DNA from 3 places in the Phyllobacterium sp. RCAM01083 genome. Region 1 is predicted to be linked to each of the others. Evidence: riboswitches for the same ligand, from Rfam matches in the RefSeq annotation. Region 1 holds a riboswitch; each other region holds the start of a gene.
The links. Region 1 has a riboswitch for thiamine pyrophosphate ahead of thiB (thiamine ABC transporter substrate binding subunit). Riboswitches for the same ligand answer to the same signal wherever they lie in the genome.
Positions count from the first base shown of each region.

Region 2: another riboswitch for thiamine pyrophosphate. It lies ahead of ACZ25R_RS19490 (ABC transporter permease); the one in region 1 lies ahead of thiB (thiamine ABC transporter substrate binding subunit).
Region 3: another riboswitch for thiamine pyrophosphate. It lies ahead of thiC (phosphomethylpyrimidine synthase ThiC); the one in region 1 lies ahead of thiB (thiamine ABC transporter substrate binding subunit).

Region 1 is NZ_JBVFZN010000005.1:3,263,213-3,270,588, forward strand. It holds gene ACZ25R_RS22850 (M48 family metalloprotease) at 1-1,383, opposite strand, end outside; gene thiQ (thiamine ABC transporter ATP-binding protein) at 1,626-2,378, opposite strand; gene thiP (thiamine/thiamine pyrophosphate ABC transporter permease) at 2,371-4,005, opposite strand; gene thiB (thiamine ABC transporter substrate binding subunit) at 4,010-4,993, opposite strand; TPP riboswitch at 5,074-5,190, opposite strand; gene ACZ25R_RS22870 (hypothetical protein) at 5,348-5,545, shown strand; gene ACZ25R_RS22875 (thiamine diphosphokinase) at 5,600-6,226, shown strand; gene ACZ25R_RS22880 (hypothetical protein) at 6,330-6,620, shown strand; gene ACZ25R_RS22885 (YMGG-like glycine zipper-containing protein) at 6,765-7,139, shown strand; gene ACZ25R_RS22890 (ABC-F family ATP-binding cassette domain-containing protein) at 7,295-7,376, shown strand, end outside.
Region 2 is NZ_JBVFZN010000005.1:2,573,668-2,581,043, forward strand. It holds gene thiD (bifunctional hydroxymethylpyrimidine kinase/phosphomethylpyrimidine kinase) at 1-1, opposite strand, end outside; gene thiE (thiamine phosphate synthase) at 1-660, opposite strand, end outside; gene ACZ25R_RS19485 (ABC transporter substrate-binding protein) at 686-1,639, opposite strand; gene ACZ25R_RS19490 (ABC transporter permease) at 1,678-2,421, opposite strand; TPP riboswitch at 2,533-2,635, opposite strand; gene ACZ25R_RS19495 (TadE/TadG family type IV pilus assembly protein) at 2,692-3,642, opposite strand; gene ACZ25R_RS19500 (ABC transporter ATP-binding protein) at 3,768-4,541, opposite strand; gene ACZ25R_RS19505 (ABC transporter ATP-binding protein) at 4,538-5,371, opposite strand; gene nikC (nickel transporter permease) at 5,368-6,303, opposite strand; gene ACZ25R_RS19515 (ABC transporter permease) at 6,300-7,367, opposite strand.
Region 3 is NZ_JBVFZN010000005.1:521,677-529,052, forward strand. It holds gene rpsU (30S ribosomal protein S21) at 1-222, shown strand, start outside; gene ACZ25R_RS09205 (NADPH-dependent FMN reductase) at 431-1,000, shown strand; TPP riboswitch at 1,090-1,206, shown strand; gene thiC (phosphomethylpyrimidine synthase ThiC) at 1,304-3,136, shown strand; gene thiO (glycine oxidase ThiO) at 3,136-4,089, shown strand; gene thiS (sulfur carrier protein ThiS) at 4,092-4,289, shown strand; gene ACZ25R_RS09225 (thiazole synthase) at 4,293-5,066, shown strand; gene ACZ25R_RS09230 (class I SAM-dependent methyltransferase) at 5,067-5,666, opposite strand; gene ACZ25R_RS09235 (RrF2 family transcriptional regulator) at 5,955-6,404, opposite strand; gene ACZ25R_RS09240 (hypothetical protein) at 6,710-6,901, shown strand; gene ACZ25R_RS09245 (sulfate ABC transporter substrate-binding protein) at 7,176-7,376, shown strand, end outside.

The sequences.
Region 1 (7,376 bases):
GCCGGGCGGCAGGGCGTTGATCAGCCGGAAGAGATCCAGCTTGCGGTCCGTGCCCATGATCTGGCTGGAGAGGCTGGCGAGCGTATCGCCCGCCTTGACCGTGACAACGCGGATCCGCAGCGGCTTGATGTTGGCCTTTTCCTGTGCCGTCAGCAAATGGAAGCTCTGCGTCACCGTTTGCGCCGCCGGCATCAGTGCCGTGCTGCCCGTGGGCGCTGCCGTCAGGAAGCGGTAGATGCGGTCGCCGGAATTCACGACGAAAATATCGAATTCCCAGCGGTCCGCCTTGGCTTTTGCCGTGGCGGCGGGCATGCCGTTGAATGTCGTCGCCTTGACGCTGGCATTGTCCAGGCCGGTTACCCAGCCGCTGCGCATGTAGTCGACCATCGATGTCTTGCCGGAAACCTGGGTTCCGTCAAAGCGGATCGCGACTTCGCCGGGTCCGGTTGCCATGACCGCGGCTGCGGAATTGTCGATAACAAAGCCGTCCGGCACGGTGAAGCTGACGCCGAGCAGCGGGTGCACGAAGGTGCGGCCGCGGACATAGCCTTCTTCCGGCGTGTCGCCATAGAGCAGCCCGTCGATCCCTTGCAGGAAGGAATCGCGGTCCGTCGTGCCGACACCGGGCGCACCGATCTTGCGGGCATGGCCGCGCGCCAGCTCGATGCGCTGCGGCGCGGAGGGGTGGCTGGCAAGGAAGTCGAGGCTGGCATCGGTGGCGCCGGAGACGTTGCGGAAGTCCGCATAGGAGGCCATCGACTGCAGGAAGCGCGCAGCTGCAAACGGATCATACCCGGCTTCGCCGATCATCTTGATGCCGATGGCATCCGCCTGCAATTCCTGGTTGCGCGAGAACTGCGCCATGCGCAGCTTGCCGCGAATGAGCGCCTCGCGGCCCGCCTGGTCGTCCTGCAGCACTTCCGACACAACGCGGCCGGCGATGACGGCTTCCGCTTCGCGCTGCTGGCGTTCGATGCCGTGATTGGCGATCACATGGCCCATTTCATGGGCAATGACAGCGGCAAGTTCCGCGCTGTCATTGGCCAGCGCAAGCAGGCCGCGGGTGACATAGAGATAGCCGCCCGGCAGTGCGAAGGCATTGATGTTGGGCGAATTGAGGATGGTGATGCGATAGGTATGGGTCGGATTGTCCGATACGGTGGTCAGATTGCCGACGACCTTGGCAACCATGCGTTCGAGCTTCGCGTCCTTGTACTCGCCGCCATAGGTGGCCAGGATGCGGGGATGCTGTTCGGCGCTCAGTTTGGCCAGCCGGTCATTCTTCGAGACATTGTCGACGATGACAGGGCTTGAGGACGGGCCGAGCGCATCTTCCTTGGTGACGTTGAGCACCTGGCAGCCCGACAGAAAGGCGAGCAGCAGCGTCGTCGAAACCACGGTCGTGCTTCGTACTGCCGGATGGAACCGTCGATTGCCGATGGGGAGAATGTGCGAGCCCAGAATCATGTCCTCATGTCGTGCGGCGCCAGTGCAAACGCTAAAGCCAAGTTCTCACTCGTCTTTTGCCTGCGGAATCGGTGTGCTTACTTTCTAGCTAGCCCGTTGAGCAGGCTGGGGCAAGAATTACATTGATTTCTTATGAGACCCATTGAGTACAAAATATGTCAAAGTGATAACTCTTGCGAGCCGAGATATTTTCGCAACAGGGAGGGGCCTTTGGCTGAGAGCAATTCGCCCGCGGGTCCCGATGCTGCCACATGGCCATTTTCGAGAAAGAACAGCGTTGATGGTAAACGCAAAGCATCGTCCGGATGATGGGTGACCATCACAACAGTCATTCCAGTATCTTTTTGCAGTTGTCCGACCAGATCAAGCATTTCATGGCGCAATGCTGGACCAAGTGAAGCAAAGGCTTCATCAAGCAACAGTACAGGCCGGTTGCGCACCAGCGCCCGGGCGATGGCAACGCGCTGGCGTTCCCCGCCCGACAGTGCCGCCGGTTTGCGCGTCTCCTTGCCCGCAAGCCCGACCTTGGCGATGGCGTCGTGGACCGCCTGCTGATCCGCCGCGTCGAGGCGCAGGCCCGGCCTGCGGCCAAGACCGATATTGGCGGCAACGTCGAGATGGGCAAAAAGATTGTTGTCCTGAAACACCATGGAAACCGGGCGCCGGGATGGTTCGGCATGCGTGACATCGGCATCGCCGATCAGCACACGGCCGGAGAGCGGTGCCTCGAAACCGGCAATGAGATTGAGAACCGTGGATTTGCCCGCGCCGCTCGGCCCGATGATGGCGGCAATGGACGACGGTGCGATGGCAAGGTCGAAACGCATGGCCATGTCGCCATAATCGAAGCGAACGGCATCAAGCCGGATCGCGGCGCCGCCGGTTGTGATCTTTTCCGTTTGTTCAGCCATCTCTTGCATTGTCCTGTCGGGCGAGGCTGGCCGCACCGCGGTCGGCTGCGAACATCAAGAGCAGGCACAGGACCCCAAGGATCAGCGCCAGTCCCGCTGCATCCTGTGTGCGATAACTTCCCATGCGCTGCAAGAGCAGGAAAGGCAGGGTCTGGATGGAATCATTGCCGAACAGCGCGATGGTTCCAAGATCGCCCAGCGACAGGGCCATGGCAAAGGCGAAGGCAACACCCATGGGCAGGCGCAAAGCCGGCCAGTCGATCAGGCGCAGCCGGTCCCAGCCGGTGATGCCGAGCTGGAGGCAAAGCCGGTTGTGGCGGCTTGCGGCCGTATCCCAGGCCGGGCGCAGGATGCGGAAGGCGAAGGGCACGGCCATGGCGGCATTGACGCCGATGACCATGACGGGCGCAAGGCTGAACGGGTTGATGGCATGGCGCGAGAGGATGAACCAGCCGGCGCCGATGACAATGGGCGGCACCACCATGATCAGGCTCGCCCCCAGATCCAGTGACCGTTCGAACAGACCCGGCGAAACCGTTCGCCGCCGGCTCTGCTGATACTCCCGGGCGATGACAAGCGACAGTGACAGCGCGAGGGAGAGCAGGGCCGCGGCCGCGCCAAGCACGATGCTTGTGGCAATGGCGCGCCAGACGATGGATTCGCTCATCAGGCGCGCCAGGTCGGCGCCAAGCCCGGAGACAACGGTTCCGCCCATGGGCAGGCCGACAAAGAGCAGTCCGAGGAGAATGATCGCCGTATTGACACATTGCGCTGCACGGCCCGGCCGCTCGAAGCGCCGTGTGGTCGTCTGGAGACTGAAGCCTTCGTCTGCCGGTTTGCCCGTCAGGCCGAGCAGCAGCAGCACGGCAATGGTCAGGCCCAGTTGCAGCAGTGTGAGCGAGACGGCGCGGGCAATATCGAAATCGAAATGCAGGGACTGGTAGATCGCCACTTCCAGCGTGGTGGCACGCGGTCCGCCGCCCAGGGTCAGCACGATCGTGAACGAGGTGATGCAGAGCATGAAGATCAGCCCGGCAATACCGGACAGATTGCGGCGGATGACCGGCCATTCGATCAGGCTGAAGCGTGCCCAGCCGCCCATGCCGAGCTGCGCGGCGAGTTTCCAGTAATCCGAAGGAATGGAATCAAGGCTTGCAAGCACGAGCCGGGTCGCCAGCGGCAGGTTGAAAAAGACGTGGGCGAGAAGGATGCCGGGAAGCCCGTAAATATTGGGTATGGTGTCCATGCCGAGGCTGCTGAAAGCAAAGGCCAGCAGGCCGTTGCGGCCATAGATGCTGGTGATGCCCAGCACCGCAACAAGCGCGGGTAAGGCCAAGGGCAGGGCAAACAGCCGCAGAATCAGCGCGCGGCCGGGAAAGGCGGGATGTTCATGCAAGGCGCGCGCGAGTGGAATGGCAAAGGCAACCGCAAGCAGCATGGACAGGAGCGCCTGCACCAGCGTGAACCGCGCCACCCGCCACAGATAGCTGTCGAATGCGGCAAAACCTTCCGTGCTGCCGCGCAGCGCTTCGGATGCGAGACTAAGCAGTGCGCCACCCGCAAGTGCCGCCAGAAAGGCGAGGGCGCATGCCCCCGCCCATGGTCTGAAACTGCGGATGGCAATCACAATGCTACAGGCTCATGGCCGCGAGCCACTCATCGATCCAGGCTTTACGGTTCTTGGCGACCTCCTCGGAGGGGAAGGCCAGGGTCTTGACGGGTTGAACAAGGGTTTCGAAGGCCGGGTTCAGCGCGTCGGTGGTTTTCGCAGCGGGATACATCCAGTTGTTTTCAGGGATCGCATCCTGAAACGCCGGGCTGGTCATGAAGGCAAGAAACTGCGCCGAGAGCGGGTTTTTCGCCCCGTTGACGGTCTGGGCAGCGACTTCGACCTGCAGGTAATGGCCTTCGCTGAACGAAATGGCCTTGTAGCGGTCCACGCGCTCGGCGATCAGGTGATAGGCCGGCGACGTCGTGTAGGACAGCACCAGCGGCGCTTCGCCCTTGGTGAAGAGACCATAGGCCTCCGACCAGCCGGGCGTGACGGTCAGCACCCGGTCTTTCAGCTTTGCCCAGGCTTCCCCGGCCTTGTCGCCATAGACCGACTTGACCCAGAGCAGCAGGCCGAGACCGGGCGTCGAGGTGCGGGGGTCTTCGATGACGATCTTCTGCTTCGGGTCGCCTTCGACCAGTTCCTTCAGGCTTTCCGGCGGGGTCTTCAGCTTCTCGGAATCGTAGATGACGGCGAAATAGCCGTAGTCATAGGGAACGAAGGTATCATCGGTGTAGCCGCCGGGGATGCTCACGGCGGAGGTGTCGATGCCATGGGGGGCAAACAGGCCGGTTTGCCTGGCCTCATAGGTCAGGTTGGTGTCGAGGCCGAGCACCACATCCGCCTTGGTTGACCCGCCTTCCAGCTTGACCCGGTTGAGCAGGGCAACACCATCGGCAACCGCCACGAATTCGACCGTGCAGGCACATTGCTTTTCGAAGGCTTGTTTGACCTTCGGGCCGGGGCCCCATTCGGCGGTGAAGCTTTCATAGGTGTAGACGGTGAGTTTGCCTTCGGCATGCGCGGTGCCAAGGGGAATGACGGCGAACAGAGCGGTCACCATGGCCGCTGTTTTTACAATAGTCTCGAATGGCCGCATCGGCGCCTCCTATCAGCAGTGTTCAAAAGGATTGGTGCGCCGGCAAATCTGCCGCGTCTAATCCCTCCGCCGGTACAAACCGGATCAGGTTCCGCGGGTTGGCAGGGTTTCCCCGTGCGCCTCTCAGCCGGTCCATGCGACCGGCACCCCGTTAGAGCGTGACAAGGATAGAGGTTCGGCCGGAACCGTGCAAGCGGTCGATGCTTATGAAATCTTTATGTTTTGCCGGTTCTGCCAAATCGAAAGCTGATACTGGCGCGCCTATTGTCCCCAGCGAAAACATCCCGTGCGGCTGTTTTCCGATGGAAAGGGTCAATCATGTTTCGTGGTCACGGTTTTTATCATTCCCATGTCAGGGTGCAGCAGAACCCGGCTTCCCAAAACGCCCGCCGCAAGGCGATCCTCCTGCGTCCGCGCCGGCAGAAATTCATCCCGGAGCTTTATCCGAGCCTGTTTCTGGCCATCGGCGTGGCGATTGCCGGCATGGCCGCGATTGCACTCGGGCGCTTCGTTTAACCTCGAATCACGGATGCCCTGTGCGACCGGCTTGTGCCATGCTATGGCCGGTGCATGAGCAAATTCGTCCTTCTTCTTGGTGGAACCGTTCACGTCACCGACCGTCTCCGGCATCTCATTGCCGGGGCGCGCGTTCTTGCGGCCGATGGCGGCATTGCCCATGCGCAGGCGCTGGGCGTTGAACCCGAGTTGTGGCTGGGCGATTTCGATTCGACATCGCCTGAACTTGCCGAACGCTATGCGCATGTGCCGCGTTCGGTTTTTCCGGCCGCCAAGGACATGACCGACGGCGAACTGGCACTCAACGAGGCCTACCGGCTGGGCGCCACCGAAGTGATCCTGTGCGGCGCCTTTGGCGGTGAACGCACCGACCACACCCTGCTGCACCTGACCATGGCCACCCGCCATGCGGCGGAAGGCCGGAAGATCATTCTCTCCAGCGGAAGCGAGGAAGCGCATCCCCTGGTTGCAGGAGAATATGCGTTCGATTTTGCCGATGGAACGGTATTCAGCATTGTGGCCTTTACGTCCCTGCGCGGATTATTTATCCATGGTGCGCGATGGCCGCTGGAAAATATGGAACTTTCTTTCGGTTCATCGCTTACAGTGTCGAATGCCGTGTGTGGAAATCTCCACGTATCGCTTCGTTCAGGCAATGCAGTCCTGATTGCTGCGCCGTAAAATTGCGAACCGCTTGTAAAACAACGCGGAAAGTGCAATTCTTGCGGCACAGCATTGGGGACGCAAGCTGGTTAGTTTAGTTTTGAAACGGGAGAGGTCTTCCATGTTGAAAAGTTTGTCGACAGTAGCAGTTGCCGCACTTCTGGCATTTTCGGTAGCCGGTTGCACAACAAGTGAGCAGCGTACGGCGGGTTATGGCGTTGGCGGTGCAGCACTTGGTGCTTTGGCTGGTGGTGCAATCGGTGGTGGCCGTGGCGCACTGGCTGGTGCTGCCATCGGTGGTGTTGGTGGTGTTGCTGTTGGTGCCGCAACGGCCAACAATGATGGCCGCCGTTACTGCACATATGAAAACCGTTACGGCGAGCGTTATCGCGCGCCTTGCCGCGGTTACTAATCCTTCCCCATTAGGGAAAGCGGAACAGGCCGGGAAACCGGCCTGTTTTTGTTTGAGGCTGCCGGGGTGCACGGGCTGATCTTTGTTCTGCCGCATTAAGCCCGCACGATATGGCCGCTATATTCATGTTGAGAGGATTGACTAATGAGTTTTCGTTTGACCGCCATTGCGGTTTCCGCGCTTCTGGCCATGTCATTGGCCGGTTGTGAAACGAGCGAACAGAACCAGCGGGCCGGGACGGGCGCGTTGATCGGCGGCGGTGTCGGCGCACTCGCCGGACAGGCACTCGGACACAATACCAAGAGCACCGTGATCGGTGCGGCCGGCGGCGCGCTTCTCGGTGCGGCTGTCGGTACGGCAACGACGCCAAGCGGTAGCGGCAACGGCAATCAGAATCTTTGCCGTTATCAGCGGCCCGATGGCAGCATCTACAACGCCCCCTGCGAAGGCAATGGCGGCCGCGGCGCTGCCTATGGCGGATACAACAACAACAACGGTTACAACAACGGCGGCTACTGAGCGGCGCGTTGCTGAACGGATCCAGACAGGCCGGTTTTCCGGCCTGTTCTGTTTTATGCCATAAAGATATTTGACAGCGGCGCCAATCTCGCCGACAAGCGCCCGTCGGCACAGATGTCCGGCAATTGCGCTCCTTTTCCAGAACTGAAAAACCCATGGCTCCACCCCTTCTTCGTCTTGACCGGATTGCATTGACGTTTGGCGGCACGCCGCTCCTCAGCGATGCGGCGATTTCCG
Region 2 (7,376 bases), 690 kb from region 1:
TGCGGTTGCCCTCAATGCCTCGTCGACGGCATCGCGAAGCACCTGTGCGGCGGCGCGCGGATCCGCCTGACGGAAGATCGCCGAAATCACCGCAACCCCATCGGCACCCGCGCGAATAGCCAGCGGGACCCGGCCGAGATCGATGCCCGCGATGGCGCCGACCGGCAGATCGGGCTTTGCCGCGCGGATGATGGCTGCCAGCCGGGCAAACCCGTCAAAACCGATCGGGCCGTCGGGATTGTGCTTGGCAGGGGTTTCGAACAGGCCGCCCACGCAGGCATAGTCGATGGCAGAGCTTATGGCCACCTGCGCATCGGCTTCATTCTTCACCGTCAGGCCGATGATTGCATCGGGGCCAAGCAGCGTGCGGGCGTCGGCGACCAGCATGTCCTCGCGCCCTATGTGCACACCCTCGACACCCGCCACCAGAGCGACGTCGATGCGGTCATTCACAAGCAGGGGGATGCCTGTGCCGTGCAGGGCCGCATGGATGGCACGGGCGCGCTCCACCATCTTGCGCGTCGGCGAATTCTTGTCGCGATACTGGATGATCGTGGCGCCGCCCCGCGCGGCCTGCAAAGCCAGGGCACCCAGATCGGCATCACCGCCGATGGCATCGACATCGACAATGGCATTCAGGCGGAAATCTACTTTTGGCATGGTCTTTTTCTCCGAATAAATCGTTTCACTGCAGTTCAACGGCGAGGTCATCCACCTTGGGCACCGATTTGATCAGCCCCGCCTCGTGCATAAACACGCCGAGCCGTTCATAACGGCTGCGGTCGAGGGCCGCGGGACGCTTGGCAAAACGCGGCAATGTATCGATCCATGCCTGCCGGTTCAGCGCATTGTCGAGATCGGGATAGGCCTTGACGAACAGCGACCAGGACTCATCGGGATGGTTGGTCAGATAAATCGCTCCCTTTTCCACGGCGCCGATGAAACGTTTCAAACGGTCGTCTTTCGCCAGATCGGGATGCGTCAGGAAGATCAGCTCGTCATAGACGGGCACGCCATGCTCCTCGGGAAAGAATGCCGTTCCCTTGTGGCCTTCCTGCGCCATCTGCGTCAGCTCGAAATTGCGGTAGCCGCCCACCGTGGCATCCACCTGATTGGCGATCAGCGATGCCGACAGGGCGAAGTTGACATTGATCAGCTCGACATCTCCCGTCTTCAGGCCTTCGGATTTCAGCATCGCGCCAAGCATGGCATCCTCAAAACCAGCCACGGAGAACCCGACTTTTTTGCCCTTCAGGTCCTTCAGGCTCTTGATCGGGCCATCGGCGAGGACGGTCACCGTGTTGAGCGGCGTCTCCACCAGGGTGCCGAAACGCACCAGCGGCAGGCCTTCATCATGGCTGAGATAGAGGTTGGGCTGATAGCCGATGGCGATGTCCGCCTGCTTGGCCGCCACGAGGCGCGGCGGCGCTGCCGGATCGGCTGGCGGGATCAGATCCACATCCAGTCCCGCTTCGCTGAAGAAGCCCTTTTCGCGGGCAACAACCAGCGGTGCATGATCGGGGTTGACGAACCATTCCAGCAGGACAGACAGCTTGTCTGCCGCCGCGGCGGGAAATGCGAGGAGAGACAAGGCGGTTAGCAGGATGATGGCGGGGGCAAACGCACGGCGGCGAAACATGGGCATTCCTTTATCAACGGGACGGGTAAACGGAGCGGTCATGATGCCTGCACCCAGGGCGTGAGACGTGCGGCGAAGGCATCGACGAGGAAACGCAGAACGATGGTCAGAACGGCGAGGATGATGAGGGCAGCAAACAGCGTATCGGTCTGCATGCGGGCATTGGCCTGCAGCATGACGAAGCCCAGTCCGCGCGAGGCACCGACCCATTCGCCGATCACGGCGCCAATGGGGGCAAAGACCGCCGCAACACGCAGGCCCGAACCGAGGCCGGGCAAGGCGCTGGGCACACGGATGAGGAACAGCGTCGCCAGCGGCGAGGCCTGTGTCAGGGCGGCGGCATCCAGCAGGTCCTGACTGGTCCGGCGCAGTGCATCGGCAAAGGACGAGGCGACGGGGAAGAAGATGATCAGGCTGGCCATGACGACCTTGGACGCAAGGCCGAAGCCGAACCAGAGAACCAGAAGCGGCGCAATGGCAAAGACCGGAAGCGCCTGCAGGACCAGCAGGAGAGGCCAGACGATCTGGCCGAAACCCGGCAGGCCGGCCACCAGAAGCGCAACAAGGATTCCGGCCATGGCACCGAAGAACAGCCCGAGCACGATCTCAAGCACCGTGATGGCGGCGTTGCTCAGGAGATAATGCTGCTGCTCGACCAGGGCGGCAATGACAGAACCGGGGCCGGGCAGGATGAAGCGCGGCGGCTGCAGCATCCAGACAGCGAGCTGCCAGCACGCAAGCACGGCCAGCAGGGCTCCGGCGATGCGGACGAGCATGCGCATGGCGGGCCGTCACAAACTCGGCGATTGGTGGTTCAGCGAAAACGGCATCTGCAGGACTCCATCAAACGTGTGGAGATCCGGATATGTGCGAAGACAAGGCAGAGTGCGTGAAGAATGCTCAATTCCCGTTCCTACGCCGGCATAACCCGGATCAGGTTCAAGGGTCCAGCTCGACGCTATCTCAGCACTGTACAGTGCCCCCCTCGGAATGAAGTCATGATGGAGCGGCGGCGGCGTAAAGTCAATCGCGCCGCACAGGGATTGCAGACATCAGTTGATCAAGCGGACATTTTCGTTGTCAACGGCTTTGCAGGCCGTGACAACGGTATAGAAAAAGTCCTGCTGATCCCAACCACCGCCGTCTTCCCATGCATGCTGATGGGTACCGGTACAGCTCAGAATATCAAGGATTGGTGGTATTGTGCCCTTCGGCAATTGCTTCCCATCAACAAACAGATAGTACACTTGGTCTTTATCATTTGTTTTCAAGGTCGCGTCGTATTGGGTCTTCGTGGAATCAGTAACGCATTGTACATATCTGTTGTTGGTGTCCTTGTTTCTCTTACCCAGATCGCAGCCATCCTGTTTGACGTCCATTTTCAAATAGAGATCTTTGTACCCGTCAAGATTGATTGTCGTCATCTGATTCTTATTGGGAACAGTGGTACCGGTCCCCCGCCCGTTAGCGCCGCTGTGATCATAGGGGTTGTACACAACTGTTCCCAAAGCCTTCTCGGTGCCGTTTAGCAACACCCCAACAATGGTCACACGTTTGAACCAATAGCCGTAGACATCGCCAACCGTAATGGAAGCGCTGCTTGGTTTGAGCGGCGCAAGGGCGGTGGCGGTAACACCAATCTGGACTGAGTTCTGGTTCAGCAACGACATGAAGAGGGTATTGGTCTGCCCTCCCAGATTGACGGTAACCTTCTGGTCCTTTGCACTGAAATTGACACTGACAGTGCTCGCCTTGGCGCCAAGATTGGCCCGCAAAAAGGCCCGCGCCCTGTCCTCGGCCGCCTGTGCATTGCCACCAGTGAAGATGGAGGCACCGGCCAGCGCCGCTGTGTCAGCGGCGTTCTGCAAATTGACTCTTTCATTTGAGGCAACGGTATAGTCAAGGGCAAGACCGGTCATGCCCATAAGCGGCACAAGCAGCAGACCGAAGGTCAGTGCCGTGGCCCCACGCTTGTCTCTCAGGAATTGTTTGAATTTGCTCATAGCCCGCTCCGGTTGTTGAGCGAACCATGAAGGCCATGCCGTAAATGCCTGCTTAGCAAATTCGTTCAGATTGTCTCAATCTGCGATAAGTCGTGCACCATGGTAAAAATCCGATAAAGCACGACCTAGGCAGCGGGTGCACCCGGCCGCACAAAACCCTCGCTGGCAACGAGCAGATTGCGCGTATAGGCCTGTGTCACCTTGCGGGCGGCAAGATCGGCGGCGGAAAGGCGCTCCACCTCGGCACCGCTCTGCATGACCATCAGCCGGTCGCACATGTGAGTGACCACAGCCAGATCGTGACTGACCATCAGGAAGGTCAGCTTGCGATCGCGGCGTATCTGTTCCAGCAGGTTCAGCACTTCGGCCTGTACGGATGCATCGAGCGCCGATGTCGGTTCATCGAGCAGCAGGATCGACGGCTCCAGGATCAATGCCCGGGCGATGGCGACGCGCTGGCGCTGGCCGCCGGATAGCTGATGCGAATAGCGGAAGCGGAAGCTGGAGCCGAGGCCCACCTCGTCGAGCGCGCGCAGGATTCGCTTTTCAATGTCGGTAAATCCGTGGACCGCCAGTGGTTCGAGCAGAAGCCGGTCGACGGTCTGGCGCGGGTGCAGCGAACCATAGGGGTCCTGGAACACCATCTGCACTTCACGATAGAACGCCTTGGTGCGCTTCTTGTCCAGCAGCTTGCCATTCACGGTGATCGAGCCGCCGCTGGTCGGCGCCAGCCCGGCAACCGCCCGCAGCAATGTCGATTTGCCGGAGCCGGATTCACCGACGAGCCCGAAGGATTCACCGGGCATCACATCGAGGCTGACACCCCGCAAGGCGCGGAAACGGTCGAACGTGACTTCAAGCTTGTCGACGACAAGCGCTTTGACAGGAGATGTCGTCATGCCGCCCACTCCGGCTTGCGATCAAGGACAGGGAGAGGATGGGTATCGGCACCAATTTTCGGCATGCAGTTCAGAAGCCCCTGCGTATAGGGATGTTTGGCATTGTGCAGGTCCTTGGCGGCGATCTCCTCGACGATATGGCCCGCATACATGACGATGACCCGGTCGCAGAACGACGAGACCAGCCGCAGATCGTGCGAAATGAAGATCAGCCCCATGCCGCGATCGCGCACCAGATTGTCGAGGATGGCGAGAACATCCAGCTGAACAGTCACGTCGAGCGCCGAGGTCGGTTCATCGGCGATGAGCAGTTCCGGGCCGGTGATCAACATCATGGCAATCATGGCGCGCTGCCCCATGCCGCCCGAAACCTCATGCGGATGGAGATCGAAGACGCGCTCGGGATCGCGAATCTGCACGGCGGCCAGCATGTCGAGCGCACGCTTGCGCGCCTCGGATTTGCTGACCCGTTCGTGGGTGCGCAGCGTCTCGACGATCTGCCGCCCGATGCTCATGACCGGATTGAGCGAATATTTCGGGTCCTGCAAAATCATGGCAATCCGGTTGCCGCGCAGCGACCGCCGTTCGGCAGCCGAGACTTTCAGCAGGTCGATGCCATCGAAATTCAACGTCTCTGCGGTAATTTTCGCATGCGGCGGCGTCAGCCCCATGATGGCGCGCCCGGTCTGGGACTTGCCCGAACCGGATTCGCCGACGATGCCGAGACGTTCGCGGCCGAGCGTGAAGGATACACCGCGCACGGCATCGACCACACCCGTCCGGGTCGGAAACTGGACCCGCAGGTCCTTGACAGTCAAAAGGGTGCTCATTGGTTATTGCCTCGCGGATCAAGCGCGTCGCGCAGGCCATCGCCCAACAGATTGAAGCCAAGGCTGACGATCAGGATGGCAAAGCCCGGTGCTGCGGCAACCCACCACTGATCCATGATGAAACGGCGGCCCGACGCAATCATCGCCCCCCATTCCGGCAATGGCGGCTGAGCGCCGAGACCAAGAAAGCCAAGACCCGCGGCAATCAGGATGATACCGGCCATATCCAGGGTCACACGGACAATCAGCGAGGACAGGCAGAGCGGCATGATGTGCCGCAGGACGATGCGGACCGGCGAGGCCCCCATCAGGCGGACGGCTGCAATATAGTCGGAATTGCGAATCGTCAGTGTTTCGGCGCGCGCAATACGCGCATAGGGTGGCCAGGACGTCACGGCGATGGCAAAGACCGCATTTTCGATACCAGGTCCCAGGGCCGCGACGAGCGCAAGTGCAAGAATAAGCTTTGGGAAGGCCAGAAAAATATCGGTGAGGCGCATAAGGATGGAATCGACCCAGCCTCCCGCATAACCCGCGGCAGTGCCGACGATCAGGCCAATGGGCGCTGCGATGATCGCTACGAGTATCACGACATAGAGCGTGAGGCGCGAGCCATAGATGAGGCGTGAGAGAATATCACGGCCCTGATCATCGGTGCCGAGCCAATAATCACCACCGGGTGGCAACAGGCGCGCATTGCGCAGGTCGCCGATAACGGGTGAATGTGGCGCAAGAACATTGGCCAATGCCGCAACCACCAGCAGGGCGACGATAATGGCAAGGCCGGCAAGCGCCAGCCGGTTGCTGGCGAAGCGGCCCCACACCAGATAGGCGCGGCCAAGTCTTGCCTGCAGGCGCGATTGCGGACGGTCACTCATCAGCCATTGACGGCGTGACATGGGTGGAGGCGGTGTATGCATTGTCTGGCTCATCGTGCGCGCGTCCGTGGGTCAAGCGCCTGATACAGAAGATCAGACAGGAGATTGATGGCAATGAACACTGCGCCAATGATGATGGTGCCGCCAAGGACCGCGTTCATATCCGCGTTTTGCAGGGAATTGGTGATGTACAGGCCGAGGCCCGGCCACGAGAAGACGGTTTCGGTCAGGACTGAACCTTCAAGCAAATTGGCATAGGACAGGGCAATGACCGTCACCAATGGCACGGCGGCGTTGCGCAAGGCATGGGCCCAGATGATGCGGGTTTCCGACAGGCCCTTGGCGCGGGCGGCAACGATGTATTCCTGTTCCAGCTCATTGAGCATGAAACTGCGGGTCATGCGGCTGATATAGGCAAGCGAGAAATAACCAAGCAGCGAAGCGGGCAGGATGATGAATGAGAAGATATTCCAGAAGGCGTCCCAATTGCCCTGCAGCACCGCATCAAGCAGATAAAAGCCGGTAATGGGTGTAAATGTGTATTCATAGATGACGTCGATGCGGCCCGGCCCCGAAGTCCAGCCAAGCTTGGCATAAAAGACCAGCAACGCCAGCAATCCGAGCCAGAAGATCGGCATGGAATAGCCGATAAGACCGATCAGACGCACGATCTGGTCGATCAGGCTGCCACGTTTGACGGCGGCAAGAACCCCAAGCGGTACGCCGAAAAGCGTGCCGATGAGCGTGCCGAACGTGGCAAGCTCCATGGTGGCGGGAAACACCCGGCGGATGTCGGTCATGACAGGATTGGAGGTCAAGACCGAATTGCCGAAATTACCCTGCAGCGCGCCTTTCACATAGATGAAGAACTGCTCATAGAGCGGCAGGTTCAGGCCATATTCCTCGCGCACGCGCTCAACCACATGGGCCGGAGCCCGATCGCCGACGATCGCCAGGGCGGGATCGATGGGAATGACCCGTCCGATAAAGAAAGTCACGGCGAGAAGGCCGAGGAAAGTGATCGCGCCGATCAGCACGAAGCGGCCAATAGCAATGGCAAGGCCGGAGGCCCAGGCGCCTGAACGCCTGGCCTCCAGTTGTGTTTCTGTGGTCGTCATAATTTCAGC
Region 3 (7,376 bases), 2.7 Mb from region 1:
AAGAAGATGCAGCGCGAAGGTCTCTTTCGCGAAATGAAGGCGCGCCAGGCTTTTGAAAAGCCGTCCGAGCGCCGTGTCCGTGAAAAGGCTGAAGCCGTCAGCCGCGCCCGCAAGGCAGCGCGCAAGCAGGCACAGCGTGAAGGTCTGCTTCCTGGTCCGAAGAAGAAAGAACGCGTTGCCCGTCCAGGTGCCGCTACCAGCGATTTCAGCAACAACCGATAATCAATGACCGGAGTTTCCGGTCCTTGCAAAACGCGACAGAACCCGCACAGCGAGCCATGCTGGAGCGGGTTTCGTTTTGTGAAGACTCCGCCATAACTATCGTCTTCACATCGATATTACCCGGTTTCAAAAAAGTGCCTTCTTGTGCGCCGCATCACGCCGCGCCTATGCATGCTCCATGATATTCAAGCCTTATGGAGACCTTTCAATGGCACCCAAGCTCAACATCGTCCACGTCAGCACCCGTCCGGGCCGCGCCGGTCAGCCGGTTGCCAAATGGTTCCATGATTTTGCCAGCCAGGACGGCCAGTTCGAGCCGGTTCTGATTGACCTGGCGGATCTCAACCTGCCGGTTTTCGACGAACCCAACCACCCGCGTGCCCGGAAGTATGAACATGCGCACACGAAAAAGTGGAGCGCGCTGATCGAAGCGGGTGATGCGATCGTGTTCGTGACGCCGGAATATGACTATTTCGCTCCGCCGTCCCTGACCAATGCGATCATTTATCTCTGGCAGGAATGGAACTACAAGCCGGTCGGTTTCGTCAGCTATGGCGGCGTGTCGGGCGGCCTGCGCTCGGTCGAATCGGTCAAGGGCCTCATCGCAGGGCTGCGGATGGTTCCCATTCCCGAAGGCGTTCCCGTTCCGGCGTACCAGCAGTTCATCAACGATGAAGGCGTCTTCCAGGCCAATGAACTGGTGACGGCGAGCGCTAACACCATGATTGGCGAATTGCTCAAGTGGAGCAATGCGTTGAAGCCGCTGCGCGCGTCCTGATCCGGTCAAGGTGCCCGGAATCGACGGGGCGCCACACACACGATTTTACCGATTCGCTTGACAAATGGCGGATCGGGCGTTCAATTCAAGACATTCACCAGGGGGGTCCCGACAAGGGGCTGAGATTCTGCTGGCTTTTGCAGCGCAGTGACCCGTTGAACCTGATCCAGTTCATACTGGCGTAGGGACGGTGCGAAAGTCATGCGAGTCAGCCTCGGCACATCCGTATCCGGATTCGCAATCTCTTTTCATCCTTCCGGCACAGAACTGGGTTTCCACGCTTGATTGCTTAGGAGCCTGATGATGACCGTAATTACCCCAACCGTTTCGGCAGGACCGCTGCCGGCCTCGATCAAAATTTACAAACCCGGCCATATCCATCCGGATATCCGCGTGCCGTTGCGCCAGATATCGGTGCATCCGACAGCGGGCGAGCCGCCGGTGACGGTGTACGACGCGTCCGGGCCGTATACGGATGCCAACGCTGCGATTGACATCGCCAAGGGCCTGCCGCGCATCCGCGCAAGCTGGCTTGCCGGCCATGCCGACCTTGCCGCCTATGACGGCCGCCACGTCAAGCTGGAGGACAATGGCTTCGTCACCGGTGAACGGCTGACCCCGGAGTTCCCGGTGCGCAACCGGCCACTGCGGGCGAAGGGCGATAAAGCCGTGACGCAGCTCGCCTATGCCCGGGCGGGAATCATCACGCCTGAGATGGAATATGTGGCGATCCGCGAAAATCTCGGCCGCGACGCGGCGCGGGCGCAGCTGGAGCGCGACGGCAATTCCTTCGGCGCGTCGGTGCCGGATTATGTCACACCGGAATTCGTGCGCGAGGAGATTGCCCGGGGCAGGGCGATCATTCCGGCCAATGTCAACCATCCCGAACTCGAGCCGATGATCATCGGCCGCAACTTCCTGGTCAAGATCAACGCCAATATCGGCAATTCCGCAGTGACCTCCTCCATGGCGGAGGAAGTGGAAAAAATGGTCTGGGCCATCCGCTGGGGTGCCGACACGGTGATGGACCTGTCGACCGGCCGCAACATCCACAATATCCGCGAATGGATCATCCGCAACGCCCCCGTGCCGATCGGCACCGTGCCGCTCTATCAGGCGCTGGAAAAGGTCGGCGGCATTGCCGAAGACCTGACCTGGGAGGTCTATCGCGACACGCTGATCGAACAGGCGGAGCAGGGCGTCGATTATTTCACCATCCATGCGGGTGTTCGGTTGCATTACATCCCGCTGACCGTCGACCGCGTCACCGGCATCGTGTCGCGCGGCGGCTCGATCATGGCCAAGTGGTGCCTGCATCATCACCGGGAAAGTTTCCTCTACGAGCATTTCGAGGAAATCTGCGATATCTGCCGTGCCTATGATGTCAGCTTCTCGCTGGGGGACGGGCTGCGGCCGGGTTCCATTGCCGATGCGAACGATGCGGCGCAGTTTGCCGAGCTGGAGACGCTGGGGGAGCTGACGCAGATTGCCTGGGCCAAGGGCTGCCAGGTGATGATCGAGGGCCCCGGCCACGTGCCGATGCACAAGATCAAGGCGAACATGGACAAGCAGCTTGCCGTCTGCGGCGAGGCGCCGTTCTACACATTGGGACCGCTCACCACCGATATCGCGCCCGGTTATGATCACATCACGTCGGGCATCGGTGCGGCGATGATCGGCTGGTTCGGCACCGCCATGCTTTGCTATGTCACGCCGAAGGAACATCTCGGCCTGCCCAACCGCGACGATGTGAAGATCGGGGTGATCACCTACAAGATCGCCGCCCATGCGGCGGACCTTGCCAAGGGCCATCCGGCGGCGCAGGTGCGGGACGATGCCTTGTCGCGGGCGCGTTTCGAGTTCCGCTGGGAAGACCAGTTCAACCTGTCGCTCGATCCCGAAACGGCGCGGCTGTTCCACGACGAGACATTGCCGAAGGAGGCGCACAAGGTGGCGCATTTCTGCTCGATGTGCGGGCCGAAATTCTGTTCGATGCGGATTTCCCACGATATCCGCGCCGAAGCGCAGAAGGAGGGCATGTCAGCCATGGCGGAAAAATTCCGGCAGGGCGGCGATCTCTACATGCCGCTGACGTCCGCGGCTGTGCCCATTCCGGTCGGGGGTGACGATTTCTGATGCGCATTCTTGTCAAAGGCGCTGGCGTGGCCGGGCTCACCGCCGCACATGAACTGATGGCGCGGGGCGCAGACGTAACCGTCTTCGACCCGCGCCGCGACACGTCATCGACCGCCTCCTGGTATGCGGGCGGCATGCTTGCGCCGTATTGCGAGCGGGAAAGTGCCGATGAACAGGTGCTGGAACTCGGATTGAAGGCTGCCTCCTGGTGGGAGGCGGCCCTGCCGGGGCGTGTCGTGCGCAACGGCACGCTGGTGCTGGCGCCAGCGCGTGATGCCGGGGAATTGGACCGTTTCGCCTCGCGCACCTCGGGTTTTGCCGGCGTAGACGCGCAGGAACTGGGCAGTCTCGAACCCGACCTTGCGGGGCGGTTCCGCCGGGGGCTGTTTTTCCGGGACGAAGCGCATCTCGATCCGCGCCGCGCCCTGACGGCGCTGGCGGCCAAGCTGGCCGCATCCGGCGTTCGCTTTGAGAACGAGCGGGACGAGGGCAAATTCGACCGCATTGTCGACTGCACCGGTTATTCCACGGCCAAGCCGGATCTGCGCGGGGTGCGCGGTGAAATGCTGATCCTGCAAACCCGCGACATCGCGCTGGCCCGGCCGGTCCGGCTGATCCATCCGCGTTTTCCCGTCTACATCGTCCCGCGCGCCGATCACCTCTTCATGGTCGGCGCGACGATGATCGAAAGCGATGCGACGGGGCCGGTTACTGCCCGGTCGATGATGGAACTGCTCAATGCCGCCTACAGCCTGCATCCGGCCTTCGGCGAGGCAGCGATCATCGAGACCGGTGTCGGCGTGCGCCCGGCCTATGCGGACAATTTTCCGCGCGTCGAGCGCGATGGCCGGGTGATCAGCATCAACGGATTGTACCGGCACGGATTTCTGCTGGCGCCTGCCATGGCGATGCAGGCGGCGGCGATGGCTTTTGACTCGGAGAAGGTAGTTTGATCATGAGACTGATCGTCAATGGAGAGCCGCACGAGGTTGCGGCCAAAACACTGGCCGATTTGCTCGGCGAACTTGAGTATGAGGGCGAATGGCTGGCGACCGCGCTCAACGGCGAGCTGGTGCGGGCGACCGCGCGCGCTGCCGTGGCGCTGAATGAAGGCGACCGGGTGGAAATCCTCACCCCCCGGCAGGGAGGCTGAGCCATGCTGACCCTTTATGGCACCGAACTGTCCTCGCGCCTCCTGCTTGGCACCGCGCAATATCCGTCACCGGCGATCCTGATGGATGCGGTGAAGGCATCGGAAACCAGGATCGTCACGGTGTCGCTGCGGCGCGAAATGGCGGGCGGCAAGTCGGGCGACAGGTTCTGGTCGCTGATCCAGTCGCTCGGCGTGCATGTGCTGCCCAACACGGCGGGCTGCCACACGGTCAAGGAAGCGGTGCTGACCGCCCAGATGGCCCGGGATATTTTTGCCACCGACTGGATCAAGCTCGAAGTCATCGGCAATCACGACACGCTGCAGCCGGATGTGTTTGCGCTGGTGGAAGCAGCGCGGATCCTGACAGCGGACGGCTTCAAGGTGTTTCCCTATACGACGGACGATCTGGTCGTGGCGGAGCGCCTGCTCGAGGCGGGGTGCGAGGTGCTGATGCCGTGGTGCGCGCCCATCGGCTCGGCGCTTGGCCCGCTCAATCTGCATGCCCTGCGTGCCCTGCGCGGGCATTTCCCCGAGGTGCCGCTCATCGTCGATGCCGGTCTTGGCCGGCCGTCCCATGCCGCTACGGTGATGGAACTCGGCTTTGATGCCATCCTGCTCAATACTGCCGTTGCCAAGGCTGCCGACCCTATCGCCATGGCGACCGCCTTCGCCAAGGCGGTGGATGCCGGGCACATGGCCTTTCACGCGGGCATGCTAGAGCCGCGCGATGTGGCGGTGCCGTCAACGCCGGTTATCGGAAAAGCCGTCTTTACCTGATCAGGGCTGCTTGGTGGCGATGACGTGCAGCCATTGCGTCGGCTCACGGTCATAGCCGCTGCCCATCAGCACAGCGATATCGATGCCATGCCAGCGATCTTCGCCATAGGCCTGGCGCAGCCATTGCGGCGAGGGGTAGTTGAAGTAGCGGCCGAAGCGGTCACGGCCTTCGGCCGTACCGGCCTTGAAACTGGCAAAGAACCGTCCGCCGGGTTTGAGGGCGCGGTTGATGTGGCTGATGATATCGGGCAGGCCGGCGCGCGGCACGTGCAGCAGGCAGGCACTGGCCCAGACGCCGTCATAGGCATTGTCCGCGGCAATATGCTCGAACTGCAAGACATCGACGGCAATGCCAAGCCGCTTCTGCGCTTCGGCGGCGATCTCGGGCGAGCCATCCGTCGGCACCACGTCAAAGCCGCGGGCAAGCATATGCGCCGTGTCGTCACCGCCGCCGCAGCCGAGTTCCAGTATTCTGGCGCCGGGAGACAGCAGGACGAGGTAGGCGTCGAGATGGTCAAACGCGCGCGCCTGCGACTGGTTGGCGTAACGCACGGCTTCATCGGCGTAAAAGGCCAGTGTTTCCGGATCGTTGGCAGTCATGGTGTTTCCCGAGGGGTTAGAGCGGTTTGCGGCCATATTGGATCAGTTCTGTTTCCCGGATGGCGAGACAATCCACGCGGAAGGTAGCAAGGCCGATGTTTATCCATCGGACGAAGCTGCCTGACAAAGTGGGTGTCCGCCAGCCGGAAACCCGAAGGGCCGGGTGAATTTGGCCCAATTCCTGCGGGTTTTGACTTCGTCCGATGGAGAACATCGGTCTCGTCAAACCCCTTGACCTTGTCCGCAAATTCCCGCCGGCAGAACGATTCAATATGGCCGCAAACTGCTCTAACTGTCGAGCACGGCTGCCAGCTTGCCGCCATCGCCATAGGCGAGGCAATCGGCAATCGTGGTCTTATCAAGCACACCGCGCGTGACATTGGCGACTTCGCTGAAGACATGGCGGATTTCGCACTTGTCCTCGCTGTCGCAATCTTCGCAGCGCCGGTAGGCAATCTTGCTGAGGCATGGCAGGGGCGCAATCGGCCCGTCGATCAGCCTGAGGACCTCGCCGAAGGTGATGTCTTGTGCCTGCTTGAGCAGGAGATAGCCGCCCATCTTGCCGCGGCGGCTCATGACGATGCCCTGATGTTTCAGGTCGAGCAGGATTTGTTCCAGGAACTTCTTCGGAATGTTCTGTTCTTCCGCGATGTCCGAAATGAAAAGGGCCTTTTCGGCATCGGCTCTGGCGAGAACGACAAGCGCCCGGAGCGCATATTTGGCTTTCTGCGAAATCATGATTGTTGCCTGACCACCCTGTGAGATGCAGTCATAGTCCCTCGCGTGACATTTTCTAGTGCTAAAGTGTTAAAAAATGGAGTTTTTTCATGGCGGCCAAATGTCTTAAAAATGGCTGTTAAGGCTCTGAAAAATAATCATTCATTAAGAATTAAGCGCCCGAAAAGTTGCGAAAGCGTTAAAATCGATACACGATTAAACCGGTAGTGATTGTTGACAAATTTTTACAACCGGTCATCATCGGGTATCGGTTGTCTCCTGGAGGCAGCTGCACTCTGCAACCCAATTGTTCCCTGGAGGTCGCAATGTACAGTGAAGTATCAGGCATCTTTAATCGGGCAGAACGCCTGTGGCGCGAGGTATTCGCCTCGGAAACACTCGACACCGATGCACGGGATGCGAAGAAGCGGGACAGCGACGAGGCCTCGGCCAAGCGTCATCGCAACTGGACCGAGGAGGATTTCCTCTGGTGCTGGCAGCATCGCGGCTTCTGGTAAGCCGCGCTTTTGTTCACGACGCTGCCTCGCGGCATCGCGGGGTGGAAGCGGATTGCGGAACCGGCCCGGATAGACCGGGCGAATATTTCGTTTTAGTCATTTCTTGGAATAAAGTTTTAAGAAGCAAGGTATTGTTGGAATTCCAATTCTTCCGCTCCCGGAGATTTGGCGGCATTCTCAGAAAAAATATCCGTTCTCCTATGACATCGCTGGGTTGGATGGGGCTGGGTTCATTTCGACAGCACGATCCGTGCTGGCTGCTTGGGAGAATGCAATGAAAAAACTGTTCGTCTATGCCACGGTCGCTCTGGCGCTTGGCCTCGGGCCGGTGAATGCCGCGGAGCCCACCGGAATCCTCAACGTATCCTACGACATTTCGCGCGAGCTTTACGAGCAGGTCAACAAGGCCTTTACGGCGGCCTACAAGAAAGAGGCCGGCAAGGATATCACCGTCAGCCAGTCGCATGCGGGGTCG